Regions from separate parts of the Serratia sp. AR11 genome, predicted to be linked through region 4. Evidence: predicted binding sites of a transcription regulator. Region 4 holds the regulator's gene; each other region holds the start of a gene.
The links. Region 4 encodes CRP, which controls carbon source genes, mostly activating them, when cyclic AMP is high. Its sites were predicted from a motif close to ATGTGANNNNNNTCACAT; they were not measured.
Positions count from the first base shown of each region.

Region 1: ACSOSI_RS18115 (YfcZ/YiiS family protein) is a predicted target of CRP. The motif match lies at 2,468-2,485, and genes of this name have one in related genera.
Region 2: ACSOSI_RS19425 (NupC/NupG family nucleoside CNT transporter) is a predicted target of CRP. The motif match lies at 2,597-2,614, and genes of this name have one in related genera.
Region 3: serA (phosphoglycerate dehydrogenase) is a predicted target of CRP. The motif match lies at 2,434-2,451, and genes of this name have one in related genera.

Region 1 covers NZ_CM150739.1:3,850,427-3,855,325, reverse strand. The annotation lists gene mlaA (phospholipid-binding lipoprotein MlaA) at 22-780, shown strand; gene fadL (long-chain fatty acid transporter FadL) at 894-2,216, opposite strand; gene ACSOSI_RS18115 (YfcZ/YiiS family protein) at 2,622-2,918, shown strand; gene fadI (acetyl-CoA C-acyltransferase FadI) at 3,110-4,420, shown strand; gene fadJ (fatty acid oxidation complex subunit alpha FadJ) at 4,420-4,899, shown strand, end outside.
Region 2 covers NZ_CM150739.1:4,129,856-4,134,754, reverse strand. The annotation lists gene hmpA (NO-inducible flavohemoprotein) at 1-772, opposite strand, end outside; gene glyA (serine hydroxymethyltransferase) at 1,145-2,398, shown strand; gene ACSOSI_RS19425 (NupC/NupG family nucleoside CNT transporter) at 2,679-3,863, shown strand; gene ACSOSI_RS19420 (glutamine amidotransferase) at 3,939-4,682, shown strand; gene cdd (cytidine deaminase) at 4,684-4,899, shown strand, end outside.
Region 3 covers NZ_CM150739.1:4,497,150-4,502,048, reverse strand. The annotation lists gene ACSOSI_RS21255 (oxidative stress defense protein) at 1-542, shown strand, start outside; gene ACSOSI_RS21250 (LysR family transcriptional regulator ArgP) at 592-1,485, opposite strand; gene rpiA (ribose-5-phosphate isomerase RpiA) at 1,689-2,345, shown strand; gene serA (phosphoglycerate dehydrogenase) at 2,647-3,885, shown strand; gene ACSOSI_RS21235 (5-formyltetrahydrofolate cyclo-ligase) at 3,929-4,537, opposite strand; RNA gene ssrS (6S RNA) at 4,566-4,748, opposite strand; gene zapA (cell division protein ZapA) at 4,790-4,899, opposite strand, start outside.
Region 4 covers NZ_CM150739.1:5,100,276-5,105,174, forward strand. The annotation lists gene ACSOSI_RS24140 (phosphoribulokinase) at 1-737, shown strand, start outside; gene ACSOSI_RS24145 (OsmC family protein) at 777-1,184, opposite strand; gene crp (cAMP-activated global transcriptional regulator CRP) at 1,564-2,196, shown strand; gene ACSOSI_RS24155 (YccS/YhfK family putative transporter) at 2,251-4,326, shown strand; gene argD (bifunctional acetylornithine/succinyldiaminopimelate transaminase) at 4,364-4,899, opposite strand, start outside.

The DNA.
Region 1 (4,899 bases), 1.2 Mb from region 4:
CGTGTTTTCATGGAGAAGAATATGAACTTTCGCCTGACTGGGCTGGCTTTCACAACGGTGTTATTGGTGGGCTGTGCCAGCACGCCACAAGATGAACCACAAGGGCGATCCGATCCTCTGGAAGGATTTAACCGGACGATGTTCAACTTTAACTATAACGTCCTGGATCCGTATGTCCTGCGCCCGGTGGCCGTGGCCTGGCGTGACTATCTGCCGATGCCGGCGCGTAATGGCATCAGCAACTTCACCTCCAACCTGGAAGAGCCGGCCAGCATGGTCAACTCCTTCCTGAAAGGTGATCCGTACAAGGGGATGATTCACTTTAACCGTTTCTTCCTCAACACCCTGTTGGGGATGGGCGGCCTGATCGACGTGGCTGGCATGGCTAACCCGAAACTGGCACGCGAAGAGCCGAACCGTTTCGGCAGCACTCTGGGGCACTACGGTGTCGGCTATGGTCCTTATGTGATGTTGCCGGGCTATGGTAGTTTCACCCTGCGTGAAGAGGGCGGTGACTGGGCAGATGACCTTTATCCGGTGCTGAGCTACCTGACCTTCTGGATGTCGGCAGGCAAGTGGGTGGTTGAGGGGATTGAAACCCGTGCCGAGCTGCTCGATTCCGACGGCCTGTTGCGTAACTCTTCCGATCCATACCTGATGGTGCGTGAGGCCTACTTCCAGCGCAACGATTTCCTGGCGAACGGTGGTTCACTGAAACCGGAAGTTAACCCGAACGCCCAGGCGATCCAGGGTGATTTGGACGAGATCGACTCGCAATAACCTCGGTTAGCGAACAGAAACAACCCGTCGACTGGCGGGTTTTTTTTCGCCCGGCAAATAGTAGGCAATAAAAAAGCGCCCCGCAGGGCGCTTTGGCTTCATCGTCGAAAGGATTAGAAGCGGTAGTTGAAGTTGGCGCCGTACAGCCAGGCCTTGCCCACGGATTCGAAGGTGTATGGACCTTCTTTGATGGTGACTTTCTGGCCGTGCATGTAGGAAACACCGACGTCAACAGAGGCGTCTTTGTTGAATGCGTAGCTGGTACCTGCGCTCAGCCAGAAGCGGTCCTGATCCGGGATAGAGATAGAACGGTTCTGGGCCGGCACCGGGCTGTCATCAAAGGCGATACCGGTACGGAAGGTCCAGTTATCGTCATAGAAGTAGGTGGTACCCAGTGCGATACGGTAAGCGTCTTTAAAGCCTTCATGCTTCTCGAACAGCGTCTGACCGTTGTTTCCGGTAGCTTTCAGCTCCTGGAACTGGCTCCAGCTGGTGTAAGCCAGGCTGTAGTGGATGGCCCACTGCGGTGCAACCTTGTTGTAACCCGAGATTTCCCACATTTCCGGCAGGTTCAAGTCCAAAGAACCGGGGATGGTGGTGCCGTCGGTGCCCATAGGCAGACCGAGAGCGCCCAGCAGCGGGTTATAGGCGGATGGCAGGCTGCTCTTGTAGTCGCCGTCAAACTTGATTTTGACTTCGGAACGGTAGGTGAAACCGTAACGGTTATTTTCATCCACTTCATACAGAATGCCGGCGTTCCAGCCAAAGCCCCATTTGTCACCCTTCAGGTGAGATATTTGGGTATCAGCCGGGATCTGTGATACCGGGCCTGCCAATTGCGGAGGCAACTGGCCAGAGCCTGCGATCAATTTCGGCAATTCGCCAGCATAACGCTCAAGTTTGGCTTTGGCGTAAACCGCATCGAAGCCCAGGCCGAAGCTGAATTGTTGATTGAGTCGATAAGCCCCGCTCAGGTTCAGGTTCACGGTGGTCAGGTCGGTTTTACCACCGTAAGCCCCGGCGGTGTAACCGTCGTTGAATTCGGTCGCCAGGCCATAGTTGCTGGTGACAGAGCCGCCCACGGCAAACTGATCGTTAATCGGTTGAACATAATGCAGGTTTGGCACCCAGGCGGTAGGGGCGATGTTCTTGGAGTCAAGGCTGGCACCGGAAGGTGACTTGCCGGTAATGTCTACGTCCGGATCGATAAATACCGCGCCAAGGGAGAGTTCCGGGCGGGTGTACATCATCAACAGGGCCGGGTTACGGCTGGCGGAAGCCGCAGTATCTGCCATGGCGCCTTCGCCAGAATACGAACGTCCTAAACCAGCTGATGAAAACTCATTCAGCTGGAATCCTGCGGCAGACACGTTTGAAGAAATAATTGCCACTGCAGCTGCGAGAGCTGATTTAGTAAATAGGTTTTTCTGGCTCATGACCAAAACCTCATTATGTGTTTATTATTTAAACATGTTACATAAGGTAACAAGGAAGCGCGCGATTGTAGGGTCCGATCTCATTCAGACAAATCAGACCAGTGGCTGAATTATAGGTCCGACCTGTGAGAATGTTGCAACATTGTTTTTGAAATATTTCCAAATTGATATCAAAAGAGAGATCTGGCTAACAAAAAACCAGTGGTACATAACAAAATTCTTACCATTCCTTAGCAGACAACGATTTTCATTTGTGATTTCCATCACTTAAAACACCTATAAAAAGTAAGTGCTAGTGATCGGTTTCGCCGCAGAGTAAAATAGGCGCAGAACCTTGTATCTTTGCGCCAGCGTTTAAATGGCAATTTGGATGCGCGTAATGGCGGTCCCTGAGGAGAATTAACCATGTCAAATTCACTTAATAAATGTAGCGCCCAGGAAACTGCCGCTTGTTGCTGTGTTGACGTTGGCACCGTCATGGACAATACCGATTGCACCGCGTCCTACAGCCAGGTGTTTAACAATCAGCAGGATGCAGAGAAAATGTTGGCCGCGTTGACTGAAAAAGCCCGGGGTGTGGAATCTGACCCTTGCGACATCAGCAGTAGCATTAAACCGGTTGACGGTGGTGTAGAACTGGTGGCTGATTTCACCTTTGCCTGCCAGGCAGAAACCTTTATTTTCCAGCTCGGCCTGCGTTAATTGCTGCTTTAAAAGGGTGCGGGGCTTACCCGCACCTTCACCTGTCCGATAATCCCTCCCTGGAAAGTTGCTCCTGCTCTCAGTTTTCGCTTCTGACGGTTTGCCAAATGTAAACATTTGGTTAACAATGGCCCCATCAGGTCAGACCTCTTTTGGCCGTTGTGCTGACGTTATTCTCTTCAGGAGCGTTTATGAGTAAGGCACTGCCGTTGGTGACCCGTCACGGTGACCGTATTGCGATTGTAAATGGACTGCGCACCCCCTTTGCCAAACAGGCGACCGCTTATCACGGTATTCCGGCGGTAGATTTGGGTAAAACGGCGGTGAGTGAACTGTTGGCCCGCACTGGCATCGATCCAGCGCTGATCGAGCAACTGGTGTTCGGCCAGGTGGTGCAAATGCCTGAAGCGCCGAATATTGCGCGTGAAATCGTGCTCGGTACCGGCATGAGCGTGCATACCGATGCCTACAGCGTGTCGCGTGCCTGCGCCACCAGTTTCCAGGCGATTGCCAACGTGGCGGAAAGCATCATGGCCGGTAGCATCAGCATCGGTATTGCCGGCGGCGCTGACTCTTCTTCCGTTTTGCCTATTGGCGTCAGCAAAGCGCTGGCACGCACGCTGGTGGACGTTAACAAGGCCCGAACCCTGTCACAGCGCCTCAAATTGTTCAGTCGACTGAAGTTCCGTGATCTGATGCCGGTTCCTCCGGCGGTAGCGGAATACTCTACGGGTCTGCGAATGGGCGATACCGCCGAACAAATGGCGAAAAGCCACGGCATCACCCGTGAAGAGCAGGATGCGTTGGCGCACCGCTCGCATCAGTTAGCGGCCAAAGCCTGGGAACAGGGGCTGCTGCACGATGAGGTGATGACCGCCTACGTGCCGCCGTATCGCACCCAAATTAGCGAAGACAACAACGTCCGCAAAGACTCCAGCCTGGCTTCGTACGCGAAGCTGAAACCGGCATTTGACCGCAAGCATGGCAGCGTTACCGCAGCCAACAGCACCCCCCTGACCGACGGTGCGGCGGCGGTACTGATGATGAGTGAATCGCGGGCGAAAGAGCTGGGCTTACAGCCGCTGGGCTACCTGCGCAGCTTTGCCTTCTCCGCCATCGACGTGTGGGAAGATATGTTGCTTGGGCCGTCCTACGCCACGCCGCTGGCGTTGGATCGCGCCGGTATCGGCCTGGCGGATCTGACGCTTATCGACATGCATGAAGCTTTCGCCGCACAAACCCTGGCCAACCTGAAGATGTTTGCCAGTGACGAGTTTGCCCAGCAAAAATTGGGTCGCAGCCGGGCGATTGGTGAAGTGGATATGGATAAATTCAACGTATTGGGCGGCTCAATCGCCTATGGCCACCCGTTTGCCGCTACCGGCGCGCGCATGATCACCCAAACGCTGCACGAGCTGAAACGCCGTGGTGGCGGGCTGGGGTTGACCACCGCCTGCGCGGCCGGGGGGTTAGGGGCCGCAATGATCGTAGAGGTGGAATAATGAGTTTTGAAAACGCATTGCACGAACAGCGAGCCAAACCCTCAGCCTTTCAGCTGACGATACGTCCGGACAACATAGGCGTGATCACCATTGATGTCCCCGGCGAGAAGGTCAATACGCTGAAGGCCGAGTTTGTCGAACAGGTCAACGACGTACTGATCCGCGCGCAGCAGCATCCAGCGCTGGAAGGGCTGGTGATCGTTTCCGGCAAGCCGGACTCGTTTATTGCCGGTGCGGATATCACCATGATTGCCGCCTGTACCACAGCCAAAGAAGCCGAAACGCTGGCGAAAAAAGGCCAAAGCACCCTGGCACAGATTGCAGCATTCCAGGTTCCGGTCGTGGCAGCCATTCACGGTGCCTGCCTGGGTGGCGGCCTGGAGCTGGCTTTGGCCTGCCACGGCCGCGTCTGCTCACTGGATGATAAAACCGCACTCGGTCTGCCGGAAGTTCAGTTGGGTTTGCTGCCGGGTTCCGGC
Region 2 (4,899 bases), 970 kb from region 4:
GCTGCGCTTCCAGGAAGAAATCCCCGTGCGGCGGAGCGATATAAATGACGTCGCCTTCTTTGGCCTGCTGGTGCAGGAAGTTCGATACCTTGCCCTGATCCTCTCGTTTTACCGCAATGCGATAGTACTCGCCATTCGGTGAGGTGGTCAGTGAGTATTGGCGAATCTCCTGGTTTTCCATGCTGTCGTGCTTGATGTAGACCGCAAGGTACTGACCCGGTTTGAAGTCGATCACCTTGCCACCGTCAACCGGCGCCAACACGAAGCTGCAAATCACCTCGCTCTGTGGCTGTTTTTTGACGATGCGGAAGGCTCGTCGATCGCGCCAGCCACCCTCGGCAGTTTCGCTGGCCTGATAAATCTGGCCTTCGCGCTGGATAAATACATCCGCCAACACCCCGTAGGCTTTACCCCAGGCGTCCAGCACTTCCTGCCCCGGGCTGAACATTTCGTCCAGGGTTGCCAGCAGATGACCACCGACAATCTGATATTGATCCGGGCGAATATTCAGGCTGGTATGCTTCTGGGCAATGCGCTCCACCGCCGGCAGCAGCGCCGCCAGGTTTTCGATATTCGCGGCATAGGCGCAGATCGCGTCGAACAGCGCCTGACGCTGATCGCCATTGCGCTGATTGTTCATATTGAACACGTCCTTTAACTCGGGATTATGCTCGAACATGCGATCGTAGAAGTGGGCGGTCAGTTTTGGCCCGGTAGCGGCCAGCAGGGGAATGGTAGATTTTACGGTGGCGATGGTTTGGCTATCCAGCATGGTGGCGCTCCTTGGTCGGACATTATTGGAATATTCTAATGATGCATTTAAAATGCATCTTTACGTTTGAACGCATCCTAACGGTTTCTGCCGTGGCTGTAAATACCCCTGTTTTTGTTGCGGAGTCGCCATGCGACGATCTCGCTCACAGAACATGAAAAAACCGCATCCTCAGTATGAGTAAATGTCGGTTGTCGAATGGGGTGTTTTATCGGATCAAAGCCTTGCTGCGCCTTATGCCAATCGTTTGCGTAAAAACCTCTGTCAAGACCTATCCTCGGTGGGGCGAAACAGTTTACACTGTGGCCCAGAACCCGAACGGGTAGTTATTTGGTGATTTTTTAGTTAGCTGATTTAGTCAGGAGAAGCCGGATGTTAAAGCGTGAAATGAACATTGCTGATTACGATGCCGAACTGTGGCGTGCAATGGAGCAAGAAGTTGTGCGTCAGGAAGAGCACATTGAGCTGATTGCGTCTGAGAACTACACCAGCCCGCGCGTAATGCAGGCCCAGGGCTCCCAGTTGACCAACAAATATGCCGAAGGTTATCCGGGCAAGCGTTATTACGGCGGCTGCGAATATGTGGATATCGTTGAGCAACTGGCCATCGATCGCGCAAAAGAGCTGTTCGGCGCAGATTACGCCAACGTCCAGCCACACTCCGGTTCCCAGGCGAACTTCGCTGTTTACACCGCGCTGCTGCAGCCGGGCGACACCATTCTGGGCATGAACCTGGCGCACGGCGGCCACCTGACCCACGGTTCACCGGTCAACCTGTCTGGTAAACTGTATAACGTGGTGCCTTACGGCATCGACGAAAAAGGTCAAATCGACTACGAAGATCTGGCCAAGCAGGCACAGACTCATAAACCAAAAATGATCATCGGCGGCTTCTCTGCCTTCTCCGGTATCGTTGATTGGGCAAAAATGCGCGAAATCGCCGACAGCATCGGCGCTTACCTGTTCGTTGACATGGCGCACGTAGCGGGTCTGATCGCCGCCGGCGTTTATCCGAACCCGGTCCCTCACGCACATATCGTGACCACCACCACCCACAAAACCCTGGCAGGTCCGCGCGGCGGCCTGATCCTGGCGAAAGGCGGTGATGAAGATCTGTATAAAAAGCTGAACTCCGCGGTGTTCCCGGGCGGCCAGGGCGGCCCGCTGATGCACGTGATCGCCGGTAAAGCGGTGGCGCTGAAAGAAGCCATGGAGCCTGAGTTCAAAATTTACCAGCAGCAAGTGGCCAAAAACGCCAAAGCCATGGTGGAAGTGGTGCTGGAGCGCGGCTACAAAGTGGTTTCCGGTGGCACTCATAACCACCTGTTCCTGCTGGATCTGGTTGATAAGAACCTGACCGGTAAAGAAGCTGACGCTGCACTGGGCCGCGCCAACATCACCGTGAACAAAAACAGCGTGCCAAACGATCCCAAGAGCCCGTTCGTCACCTCCGGTGTGCGTATCGGTACTCCGGCAGTGACCCGTCGCGGCTTCAAAGAAGCTGACGTGCGTGAACTGGCCGGCTGGATCTGCGACGTGCTGGACAACATCAACGATGAAGCGACCATCGAACGCACCAAGAAGAAAGTACTGGATATCTGCGCCCGCCTGCCGGTTTACGCATAATTTCCATTGCTGTAAAAAACGCTGAGGCGTCAGGCCGGTCACTTGGGTGACCGGTTTTTTTTTACCTTTAGGCGACGGTTAGAGATTGAACGTCGTATATATATTTCCGTCATTAATATTAGTTATTGATATATATATCAACGATAGGGTGTGATATTTGTCGTCTTTTAATTAATTACCTTGTTTACAGACGGTGTTATGTGATGTAAGTCTATATGATTGTTATTTGCTCTCATGGTATACCTTGAAAAAGGACGGTTATTATACTATGGAGTGTCGTATGACGCAGGTTATTCACTTTATCCTCTCGTGTCTGTTAGTGACGATAATGGCATTGATGGTCAGCCATGACCGAAAGTTAATTAAGATCCGCTATATTATTCAGCTGCTGGTGATTGAAGTATTACTTGCCTGGCTGTTCCTTCGTTCTGATATGGGTACCGGATTTACGGCACAGGTTTCTACGGTGTTTAACGGTTTGATGCTGTTTGCCGGTGAAGGCACTGACTTTTTATTCGGCGGAATGCGGGCGCAAGGGCTGGCATTCTTCCTTCTCAATGTATTGTGTCCTATTATTTTTATTTCTGCATTGATCGGTATTATTCAGCACATCAATCTGTTGCCGATTATTATTCGGGTAGTGGGGACGGTGTTGTCCAAAGTCAATGGCATGGGCAAGTTGGAGTCTTTTAATGCTGTGAGCGCATTATTGCTGGGGCAGTCAGAGAACTTTATCGTTTATAAAGACGTGCTGGGCAAGATGTCCGAAAATCGCATTTACACTATGGCAGCCACCGCGATGTCAACCGTCTCGGTTTTTATGGTCGGTGCCTATATCAATATGGTTGATGCCCGCTATGTCGTAGTGTCATTGATTCTGAATATGTTTAGCACATTTATCGTGCTGTCACTGATTAATCCGTATCGTGTCGATTTGGAAGAAGAGGTTGAGATGCAGGATCTGCATCGTGGACAAAGTTTATTTGAAATGTTGGGCGAATATATTCTTGCCGGCTTTAAGGTCGCAGTAATCATTGCCGCCATGCTGCTGGGCTTTATTGCCCTGATCGCCGCCATCAACGCGTTGTTTAGCAGCCTGTTTGGCATCAGTTTTCAAGGCTTGCTGGGCTATCTGCTTTATCCTTTTGCCTGGGTGCTTGGCGTGCCGGCTCATGAGGCGCAGCAGGTTGGCAGCATCATGGCGACCAAGATTGTCGCCAACGAGTTTGTCGCCATGACTGAGTTGCAACAGATTAAAGCCGTGCTGTCGCCCCGCGCCGAAGGGATCTTGTCGGTATTCCTGATTTCCTTTGCCAACTTCACCTCGGTGGGCATTGTGGCGGGGGCGATTAAAGCATTGAACGAGGAGCAGGGGAACGTGGTTTCCCGTTTCAGTATGAAACTGCTGTATGGCTCAACGCTGGTGAGTTTCTTATCGGCAGCGGTAGCGGGCTTGGTCATTTAAACCCTCTGGCAGGCTCGATTAAGGAATATTTATCCCGGCGGTATTTAAAATCAACCGACATAAGGAGGTGTTGCAATGAAGATTTTGTTTATTGGTGAGTCATGGCATATTCACATGATCCACTCTAAAGGCTTTGACAGTTTTACCTCGAGTAAATATGAAGAGGGAGCAGAGTATCTGTTGTCCTGTCTGCGCAGCGCCGGTATTTCCATCGACTATATGCCGGCGCATACAGTACAAAATGCCTTCCCACAAACGTTAGACGAACTGCTGGTTTATGATGTCGTCGTGATTAGCGATATCGGCAGTAATACCTTCCTATTGCAAAATAAAACCTTTTATAAAATGGAGATGATGACCAATGCTCTGTCACTGATAAAAGACTATGTCGCTATGGGAGGCGGTGCGTTAATGATAGGCGGTTATCTTTCCTTTACCGGCATAGAGGCAAAAGCAAATTATAAAAACACCATCCTTGCCGAAGTATTACCGGTTGAAATGTTAGACCACGACGACCGCGTTGAGTTGCCGCAAGGCTGCAAGCCCCTCACATTAAGCAAGACTCACGAGATTACCCGTCATTTAAATGAATGGCCGCCCTTACTGGGCTATAACAAATTTATTGCCAAACCCGGCAGCGAAACATTAGCCGAAATTAACGGCGATCCTCTGCTGGTGGTGGGTAAGTATCAAGAAGGCCATGTTGCCTGCTTTGCCGCTGATTGCTCCCCTCATTGGGGTGGGCCGCAATTTATGCAATGGGAAAGTTATACCGCCTTCTGGTGCAATATATTGAATTCAATCAAAAGGAGAAATTAGAATGGAAGACAAAGCCAAGATTCAAGAAATGATTGCTGCCGCCTCCCAGGCCAGAGAGTTTTCCTATGCCCCTTATTCTAACTTTACCGTGGGGGCGGCATTGATCACCAAGAGCGGCAAGGTGTTCACCGGCTGCAATGTCGAATCCGTCTCTTATTCGCCAACCACCTGCGCAGAACGCGTGGCGATCCTGAAAGCGGTCTCCGAAGGCGAGCGC
Region 3 (4,899 bases), 600 kb from region 4:
AGAAGCAGGTTGATGAGCGCGTAGCGCAATATTTTGATTTCCTGCAGAAAAACAATATTGAGAAGAAAGACATCAGCGCCGCCAACCTGCGCACCCAGCCTGAATATGATTACCTGAAAACCGGTGAGTCAGTGCTGAAAGGCTACCGTGCCGTTCGTCAGGTACAGGTGACGTTGCGCCAGTTGGACAAGTTGAACGAGCTGCTGGACGGGGCGTTGAAATCCGGTCTCAATGAGATCCGTTCCGTTGAGCTGGGCGTGGCAAAACCAGACGTCTACCGTGAGCAGGCGCGTCAGAAGGCCATCGAGAACGCAACTCAGCAGGCCGCGTCTCTGGCGAAAGGCTTTAACGCCAAGCTGGGGCCGGTATACAGCATTCGTTACCATGTCGCCAACTACCAGCCGATGCCGGTAGCGCGCATGTATAAATCCGCGGGTGCGGCAGCGGAAAGTGATGCGGCGCAAACCTACGAACAGCAAAGCATTCACTTTGACGATCAGGTGGATGTAGTGTTTGAGTTGCAGCGTAACGCGGCACAATAACGCAGGTGGGTTTCAGTAAAAAAGGTTCGCCGCGGCGAACCTTTTCTATTTAATCCTGACGCAGAACCTGGCGGCCGTGCTCCAGCAGGGCATCGGTCACTTTACGCATCATGCGGCTCTCCGGCGCGAAGCGGTGCCAGAACAGCATGCGGCGCTGGAACAGACCCGGCGTCAGATCGATCAGTTCGCCCGAAGCCAACTCTTTCTCAATCTGCAGATGCGGGATCATACAGCAGGTGGTGCCCTGGCGTGCCAACTGCACGAAGGCTTCCGACGAGTTCACGATATGGCAGGGCACGCTACCCGGCGACAGATCAAAGTTCTGCTGCAGGAAAGCCTGGTGCATGTCGTCGAGATGATCGAACGCCACCGCCGGCGCTTTGAGTAGCGCGGAGCGCGTAACCCCGTTCGGGAAGTAACGCTCGGCAAAACCCTTCGAGGCGACAAACAAATAATCCAGCGCGCCCAGTTGATCTACCAGGCAGCTTGGCAGCGGCTGTGGCTGGATACTCACTGCGCCAACCACTTCACCCCGGCGCAGACGTTCCTGAGTGCGGGTTTCGTCTTCTACCTGCAGGTTCAGGCGGATAGGGGAATCTGTCAGCACCGGTTTCAATGCCGGTAGCAGCCAGGTCGCCAGGCTGTCGGCGTTAACCGCCAGCGACAGCAGCAGCGGCGTATCAATGCCGGTATCGTTGCCCAGCCACTCTTCTTCCAGTAATTCCACCTGGTGCAACAGCGCCAGCAGTTTTTGGCCCTGCTCGGTCGGGCGTGGCGGCACGGTACGCACCAACAGCGGTTGGCCAAACAGGTTTTCCAACTGCTTGATGCGCTGGGATACTGCCGATTGTGTGATGCAAAGTTTTTGCGCGGCGCGCTCAAAGCCACGCTCACGGATCACCGCGTCCAGCGCTTGCAGCGTTCGATAGTCTGGGCGTTTCATCGGAAAGATATCCCTTAAAGTAAATTGATACAGGCACTATGCCACATCTCTGGTGTATTACAGGTGGAAAATCACCGGGCCATCTTGCCGCACCGCGCCTAAAAATGCGGCCTGGCGTGAAGAAGTGTGATCCTGCCTAAGTGAAAAATAGCGATTTACCCTATAATACGCACACGTTTTCGTACAGAGGCAATGGACATATTATGACGCAGGATGAACTGAAAAAAGCGGTTGGCTGGGCAGCACTGGATTACGTTACCCCGGGCACCATCGTTGGGGTCGGCACTGGCTCGACCGCCGCCCACTTTATTGACGCGCTCGGCTCGATCAAGCACCAGATCGAAGGGGCGGTGTCCAGCTCTGACGCCTCTACCGCCAAGCTGAAAAGCCTCGGTATCCACGTTTTCGACAGTAATGAAGTGGATTCGCTGGATATTTATGTCGACGGCGCGGATGAAATCAACCGCCATATGCAGATGATCAAAGGCGGCGGCGCTGCGCTGACGCGTGAAAAAATCATTGCCGCTATCGCGCGCAAATTTATCTGTATTGTCGATTCCAGCAAACAGGTCGATGTGTTGGGTAAATTCCCGCTGCCGGTAGAAGTGATCCCGATGGCACGTTCTTACGTAGCGCGTGAGCTGGTCAAGCTGGGCGGGCTGCCGGAGTATCGTCAGAATATCCTGACCGATAACGGCAACGTGATCCTCGATGTGCATAACCTGAGTATCATGGACGCCATTGCGCTGGAAAACAAAATCAACGGCATCGCCGGTGTGGTGACCGTGGGTCTGTTCGCCAACCGGGGTGCCGATGTGGCGCTGGTTGGTACGCCTGACGGCGTGAAGGTTGTCGAGTAATGTAGTGCCGCTACAGGTATGCGGTCTTGGATCCCACCAGGCCGCATAATTCACTGGTTAAAATATCTTTTATTAAAAGCGTCAAATTTGGTGACATATGTCACATTGCGAGCGATAGCTCCACGAAGCTTCTGTCTATTTCTTTCCCTATGGCATTTTCTGCCAGAAACCACCAACAACGCTGAGCCTTGTACTGACGGGCGGGCAATCGTTTGTATTGCCGCCCGCGATATTTTTGTTATGTTGGATGCGTGCTGTTTCACAACAGCCGCTTCTGAAGTCTGAACATAGGGTCGGGTAAATGGCAAAAGTATCATTGGAGAAAGACAGGATTAAATTCCTGTTGGTGGAAGGGGTTCATCAGAGCACGGTAGATAATCTGCTGGCAGCCGGATATACCAACATTGAATATCACAAAGGTGCGTTAGACACCGAATCGCTTAAGGCATCGATTCGCGATGCTCACTTCGTCGGTATCCGATCGCGCACAAATCTGACCGAGGAAGTTTTCGCTGCCGCAGAGAAGCTGGTGGCGGTGGGCTGTTTCTGTATCGGCACTAACCAGGTTGATCTGAAGGCGGCGACCAAACGCGGCGTCCCGGTGTTTAACGCACCTTTCTCTAATACCCGATCCGTGGCTGAAATGGTGCTGGGCGAACTGCTGCTGATGTTGCGCGGCATTCCGTCCGCCAACGCCAAAGCGCACCGTGGCGAATGGCAGAAACTGGCCGTCGGCTCGTTTGAAGCGCGCGGCAAGAAGCTGGGGATTATTGGCTACGGCCATATCGGCACCCAACTGGGGATCCTGGCCGAAGGCCTGGGCATGAAAGTGTTCTTCTACGATATCGAGAACAAGCTGCCGTTGGGTAATGCCCAGCAGGTGCGTCACCTGTCCGATCTGCTCAATATGAGCGACGTAGTGACGCTGCACGTGCCGGAAACCCTGTCGACCAAGAATATGATGGGCGCAGAAGAGCTGGCGTTGATGAAGCCAGGCTCGATTCTGATCAACGCCTCGCGCGGTACCGTGGTGGATATTCCAGAATTGTGCAAAGTCCTGGCCAGCAAGCATTTGGCCGGTGCGGCGATCGACGTCTTCCCGGAAGAACCTGCGACCAACAGTGAGCCGTTCATCTCACCGTTGTGCGAGTTTGACAACGTGATCCTGACTCCGCACATTGGCGGTTCTACGCAGGAAGCGCAGGAGAACATCGGTGACGAAGTGGCCGGTAAGCTGGCGAAATACTCCGACAACGGTTCGACCCTGTCGGCGGTTAACTTCCCGGAAGTGTCACTGCCGGCGCATGGCCCTAATGCCAGCCGTCTGCTGCACATCCATGAAAACCGTCCTGGTGTACTGACGCAGATTAACCAGATCTTCGCTGAAGAAGGGGTGAACATCGCCGCGCAGTACCTGCAAACCGGTCCGGAAATCGGCTACGTGGTTATCGATATCGAAGCGGAAACCGAACGTGCTGATGCTGCACTGCAACGCATGAAGGCTATTGACGGCACTATCCGTGCTCGCCTGCTGCTCTGATTGAATACGCGGTGACAAAAAGGCCGGATTTTTCCGGCCTTTTCTATTTGGCTATCTGCCATGTCCAATTTTGAGATGGGGTAATGATTTCCGGCAGCGGGATATCCCAATGCTCCACCGGCAACTGTTCCACCTGCTGACAGTCATGCGCCAACCCGATAGGGTAGGGGCCGAGATGTTGCCAGTTTTGCAGAGTGCGATCGTAAAAACCGCCGCCCATCCCCAAACGCTGGCCCGAGCTGTCAAACGCCACCAATGGCGTCAGCACCACGTCGAGTGATCCGACCGGCAAGACGTTGCGCACATCGAGCTGTGGCTCAAGGATATTGAAACGGTTGTTAACCAGCGGCGTTTCCGGGGTGTAACGCAGGAATAGCAGGTTGCCGGGGCTAAACGGGTGCAACACCGGCAGGTAGACTTGCTTGGCCTGTTGCCATAACCGTTCAATCAGCGGACGGGTATCCAACTCACCGTCAAACGACAAAAATACTGCAATGCTGTGTGCCGCCTGGATGCGCGGATGCGCAGCGATACGTTCGGCAGTTTGCAGGGCAAAGTTATTTTGTTGTTCAGAGGTTAGAGCGCGTCGACGCTGACGGATTTGGTTACGGATGTTCTGCCGCTGCTGGGCATACTGGGCTTGAAAAGACATAGTCAGCACACTTACCGCTGAGGAAGGGGGAATCTCCGAGATGCCGTCGCAGGCTGTAACCCTTGAACCCATGGTTCAAGGTGAACGTGCTGTCGCAATCTTAAGGCTTCTCGGCGGGCCGAGCATGCACACCGATCGCGGATCATCACATTCTGTTGGTACTAAATATCGGCTCAGGGGACTGGCCCGCTGGCGAACATCTCAGAGAAATTTTTTACTCATTGCCGAAACCTTGGATTTCAGCAACTTAAGTTATTCGAATTGTGCATCCTGACGTTCAGAGATGCGACCCTGTTCAAGCAAAGCCTGTTCAATGGTCTGTTGTAGCATGCGAATGCGTTGTTCCATATTGGACGCATAAT
Region 4 (4,899 bases):
ATCGCTATACCCGGCCGGAAATGGACGCGGCGATCCGCAAAGCGCGCGATCTTGGCCGTCATATCAGCTATTTCGGCCCCGAGGCCAACGACTTTGGCCTGCTGCAACAAAGCTTTAGCGAGTACGGCACCAACGGCACCGGCCGTTCACGCAAGTATCTGCACACCTACGATGAAGCGGTACCCTATAACCAGGTTCCCGGTACCTTTACCCCGTGGGAAGCCTTACCGGCACCGACCGACGTGCTGTTTTATGAAGGGCTGCACGGCGGCGTAGTGACCGAGCACAACGACGTGGCCAAGCATGTCGATTTGCTGGTCGGCGTGGTGCCTATCGTTAACCTGGAATGGATCCAAAAGTTAATCCGCGATACCGGCGAGCGCGGCCACTCTCGTGAAGCGGTGATGGATTCGGTGGTACGTTCGATGGAAGACTACATCAACTACATCACGCCGCAGTTTTCCCGCACCCATATCAACTTCCAGCGGGTGCCGACGGTAGATACCTCCAACCCGTTCGCCGCCAAGGCGATCCCCTCGCTGGACGAGAGCTTTGTGGTGATCCACTTCCGCGGCCTGGATCAGATCGATTTCCCTTATCTGCTGGCGATGCTGCAGGGTTCTTTTATCTCGCATATCAATACGCTGGTGGTGCCGGGCGGCAAAATGGGGCTGGCGATGGAGTTGATTATGGCGCCGCTGGTGCAGCAACTGCTGGAAGGCAAAAAAATCGAATAGCTTACCGGAGCGCGGCAACAAGCCGCGCTCCTTTATCCGTCAGGACACTGCGCGGATCTCAAAGCTGTGGGTCACGCTGGCAGCCTTGCTCAGCATCAATGACACCGAACAGTATTTCTCGGCGGAAAGATTCACCGCGCGCTCGACAATTTTGTCACTTAAATCTTTACCGGTGACGATGAAATGCAGGTTGATATGGGTAAACAGTCGTGGCGCCTCCTCACGCCGCTCGGAGGTTAATTTCACCTCGCAGTCGCGCACATCGTTACGTCCTTTTTGCAGGATCGACACCACATCTATCGCGCTGCAACCTCCCACCGACATCAGTACCATTTCCATTGGGCTGGGGGCTTTATCCCCGGCGTTGCCGTCCATCAGCACCTGATGGCCAGACGCGGATTCACCCAGAAACGTCAACCCTTCCACCCACTTAACTCTTGCCTGCATACTGGTCACTCCGGTTAATTTCTTAAAATCAGACTACGCTTTCGCATAGAAACTGGCAACGGAACCTGATGCTAATCATGCTGAAGCGAGACAACACAAGACACCCGCCTCACTCTGTGCTACAAACAGAGCCGCAATAAATCTTTCCGGGACACTGATTTCAGGGAAACTCCCAGGGAAAGGCTCCTTTACCGGTATGTTAACAGAATGTAGCTTGCAGCTCTCCCGGCAAGTTAATATGCTAGGGCGACAGCGTATATTTATGACACGCCTCAAAACCTGCTGACAGCCACCATTAAAAGAACGGCGACAGCACGTTTTACAGGGAACTCTGACCCCTGTGACACAAGGCAGCGATAACAACAGAGGATAACAGCGAATGGTTCTCGGCAAACCGCAAACAGACCCTACTCTCGAATGGTTCCTGTCTCATTGCCATATCCACAAATATCCATCCAAAAGTACGCTGATTCACCAAGGTGAAAAGGCTGAAACGCTTTACTACATCGTCAAAGGCTCCGTCGCGGTGCTGATTAAGGATGAAGAGGGTAAAGAGATGATCCTGTCCTACCTTAACCAGGGGGATTTCATCGGCGAGCTTGGATTATTTGAAGAAGGTCAGGAGCGTAGCGCCTGGGTTAGGGCGAAAACCGCCTGTGAAGTGGCTGAAATTTCCTATAAGAAATTCCGCCAGTTGATTCAGGTTAACCCGGACATCCTGATGCGCCTGTCAGCTCAGATGGCAAACCGTCTGCAGATCACATCTGAGAAAGTGGGTAACCTTGCTTTCCTGGACGTTACGGGCCGCATCGCGCAAACCCTGCTGAACCTGGCGAAACAGCCTGATGCCATGACCCACCCGGATGGTATGCAGATTAAAATTACCCGCCAGGAAATTGGCCAGATCGTCGGTTGCTCACGTGAAACCGTGGGTCGTATTCTGAAAATGCTGGAAGATCAAAACCTGATCTCCGCCCACGGCAAAACTATTGTCGTTTACGGCACGCGTTAATCACTGAAAAAACGGCGCGATGATTCGCGCCGTTTTTTTATGCCCCGAGTCATCATGTGGCGCCGACTGATCTACCACCCGGAAGTTAATTACGCACTGCGGCAAACGCTGGTGCTTTGCCTGCCGGTACTGTTTGGCTTGCTGATAGGCCAACTGCAATATGGCCTGCTATTTTCCCTGGTTCCCGCCTGCTGTAACATCGCCGGGCTGGACACGCCTCACAAACGTTTTTTCAAACGCCTGATCGTCGGCGGTTCACTGTTCGCACTCAGCAGTTTGTTACTGCAGCAAGCCCTGTTATGGCAGTTGCCGCTGCCGATACTGATGCTCGGCCTGGCGCTGCTGCTCGGCGTCAGCGGTGAAATCAGCCCGTTACACGCCCGTCTGCTGCCCGCTGCGCTGGTTGCCGCCATCTTCTCCCTCAGCATGGCCGGTTCAGTACCGCTTTGGCATGCGCCGCTGTTATATGTGGTCGGCACCGCCTGGTACGGGCTGTTCACCTGGTTCTGGTTCAAACTGTGGAAAGAGCAGCCGATGCGCGAGTCGCTCAATCAGCTCTATCTGGAGTTGGCGGACTACTTCGAGGCCAAATACTCACTGCTGACCCAGCATACCGATCCACAGACCGCGTTACCGCCGTTGTTGGTTCGTCAGCAAAAGGTGATGGATCTGATTACTCTGCTGTATCAGCAGCTAAACTTTCTGCCGCACGCCAGTAACCTCGAGCAAAAACGTCTGCAACGAACCTTTCAGGTCGCGCTGGATTTGCAGGAACACATCACCGTCAGCCTGCACCTGCCGGAAGAAGTACAAAAGCTGGTGGAACAGAGCCAGGCCGAAGCGATTATCCGCCGCAACGCACAGGTGATTGCCGGCCGGCTACGCACGGTGGCGCACGATATTCTCTATCACCAGCATTCGCAGCGCTTCAATATGGGCAATGAACTGGCAGCATTGGAAAAAGTAGCGGCACAGCACCCGGATAATCCGGTGGGTCAGTTCTGCTACTACCACTTCAGTCGCATCGCCCGTCTGCTGCGTACTCAGCATCCACTCTATCGGCGTGACCTGATGGCCAATCAAAACCGCCTGCCGTTTTGGCCGGCGCTGGTCAGTTATCTGTCGTTCAAATCCAATGCCCTGCGTAATGCGGCACGATTAGGCGTCACGCTGGCGGCAGGCAGCAGCCTGGGGATGATTTTCAACCTGCCGAAACCCTACTGGATCCTGCTCACCATCATGCTGGTGAGCCAGAACGGCTACAACGCCACCCGGGTGCGCATCCAACACCGTGCGCTCGGTACTTTGGCCGGGCTGGTGATCGCCGCCGGTCTGCTGCAATTACAACTGCCCGAGGCCGAAACCCTGAGCGTGATGCTGGTGATTACGCTGCTGGCCTATATGGTGTCACGTAAAAATTACGGATTGGCGGTGATTGGTTTTACGGTGACGGCGGTCTATACCCTGCAATTACTGGCGCTGAACGGCACGAATTTCCTGGTACCGCGTCTGATCGACACCCTGATTGGCTGCGTACTGGTGTTCGGCAGTACCATTTGGCTGTGGCCACAGTGGCAAAGCGGGCTGCTGCGCAAGAATGCCCATCAGGCGCTGGAGAACGATCAGCAGGCGTTACGTTTGTTGCTGGAAGAGCAAGAGCCGGATCCCACTGCACTGGCCTACGCACGCATGCAGGTCAATCAGGCGCACAACGCGTTATTCACCTCACTGAATCAGGCGATGCAGGAACCGGGGTTTGAATCGAACTATCTGGCGGATATGCGCCTGTGGGTGACGCACAGCCAGTTTATTGTCGAGCATCTGAATGCGATGACTATCCTGGCGCGCGAGCACTATATGCTGACGCCAAAACTGGCGGAGGAGTATCTGCAATCTTGCGAGATCGCGCTGCAGAGCTGCCAGCAACGGCTGGAGTACGACGGGCCGAGCAGTGGCAACAGCATTATGCAGCCGCCGGATTTGCACCCAGATATGCCGGTGACCGAAATGGAGCGCCACCTGCGGCGTATTCTTTCACACTTGAGCGTGATGCATACCATCTCGTCATTGGCCTGGAGCCAACGCCCACACCACGGCATCTGGCTGAAACGCAAACTGCGCGATCAATAAGGGCGCCGTCTGGCGCCCTTGTCATCAATGCAACGCATTACGCGTTAATCACGTCCTGCACCGTCAACTCAAACAGCGCCATACCCTGGTCGATGTCCTGGGTCTCCACCACCAGCGAAGGGGCAAAGCGGATCACATTTGGCCCGGCATTGAGGATCATCAGCCCACGAGCAGCAGCTGCGGTCAGGAAATCGCGCGCCTTACCCTGGTATTGCGGCGTTAACTCAGCACCAATCAGCAGGCCCATGCCGCGAATATCGCTGAAAATACCGTACTTATCGCCAATTTTCTTTAACGCCTGCACGTATAGCCCATGACGCAACTCAATGCCGCTCAGCACTTCCGGCGTATTGATCACGTCCAGCGCCGCTTCCGCCACCGCACAGGCCAGCGGATTGCCGCCGTAAGTGGTGCCGTGGGTACCGACCTGCATCACCGAGGCAATCTCTTCGGTGGTCAGCATGGCGCTGACCGGGAAACCGCCGCCAAGCGCTTTGGCCGTGGTGAGAATGTCCGGCGTTACGCCATAGTGCATATAGGCAAACAGTTTGCCGCTGCGCCCCATGCCGCTTT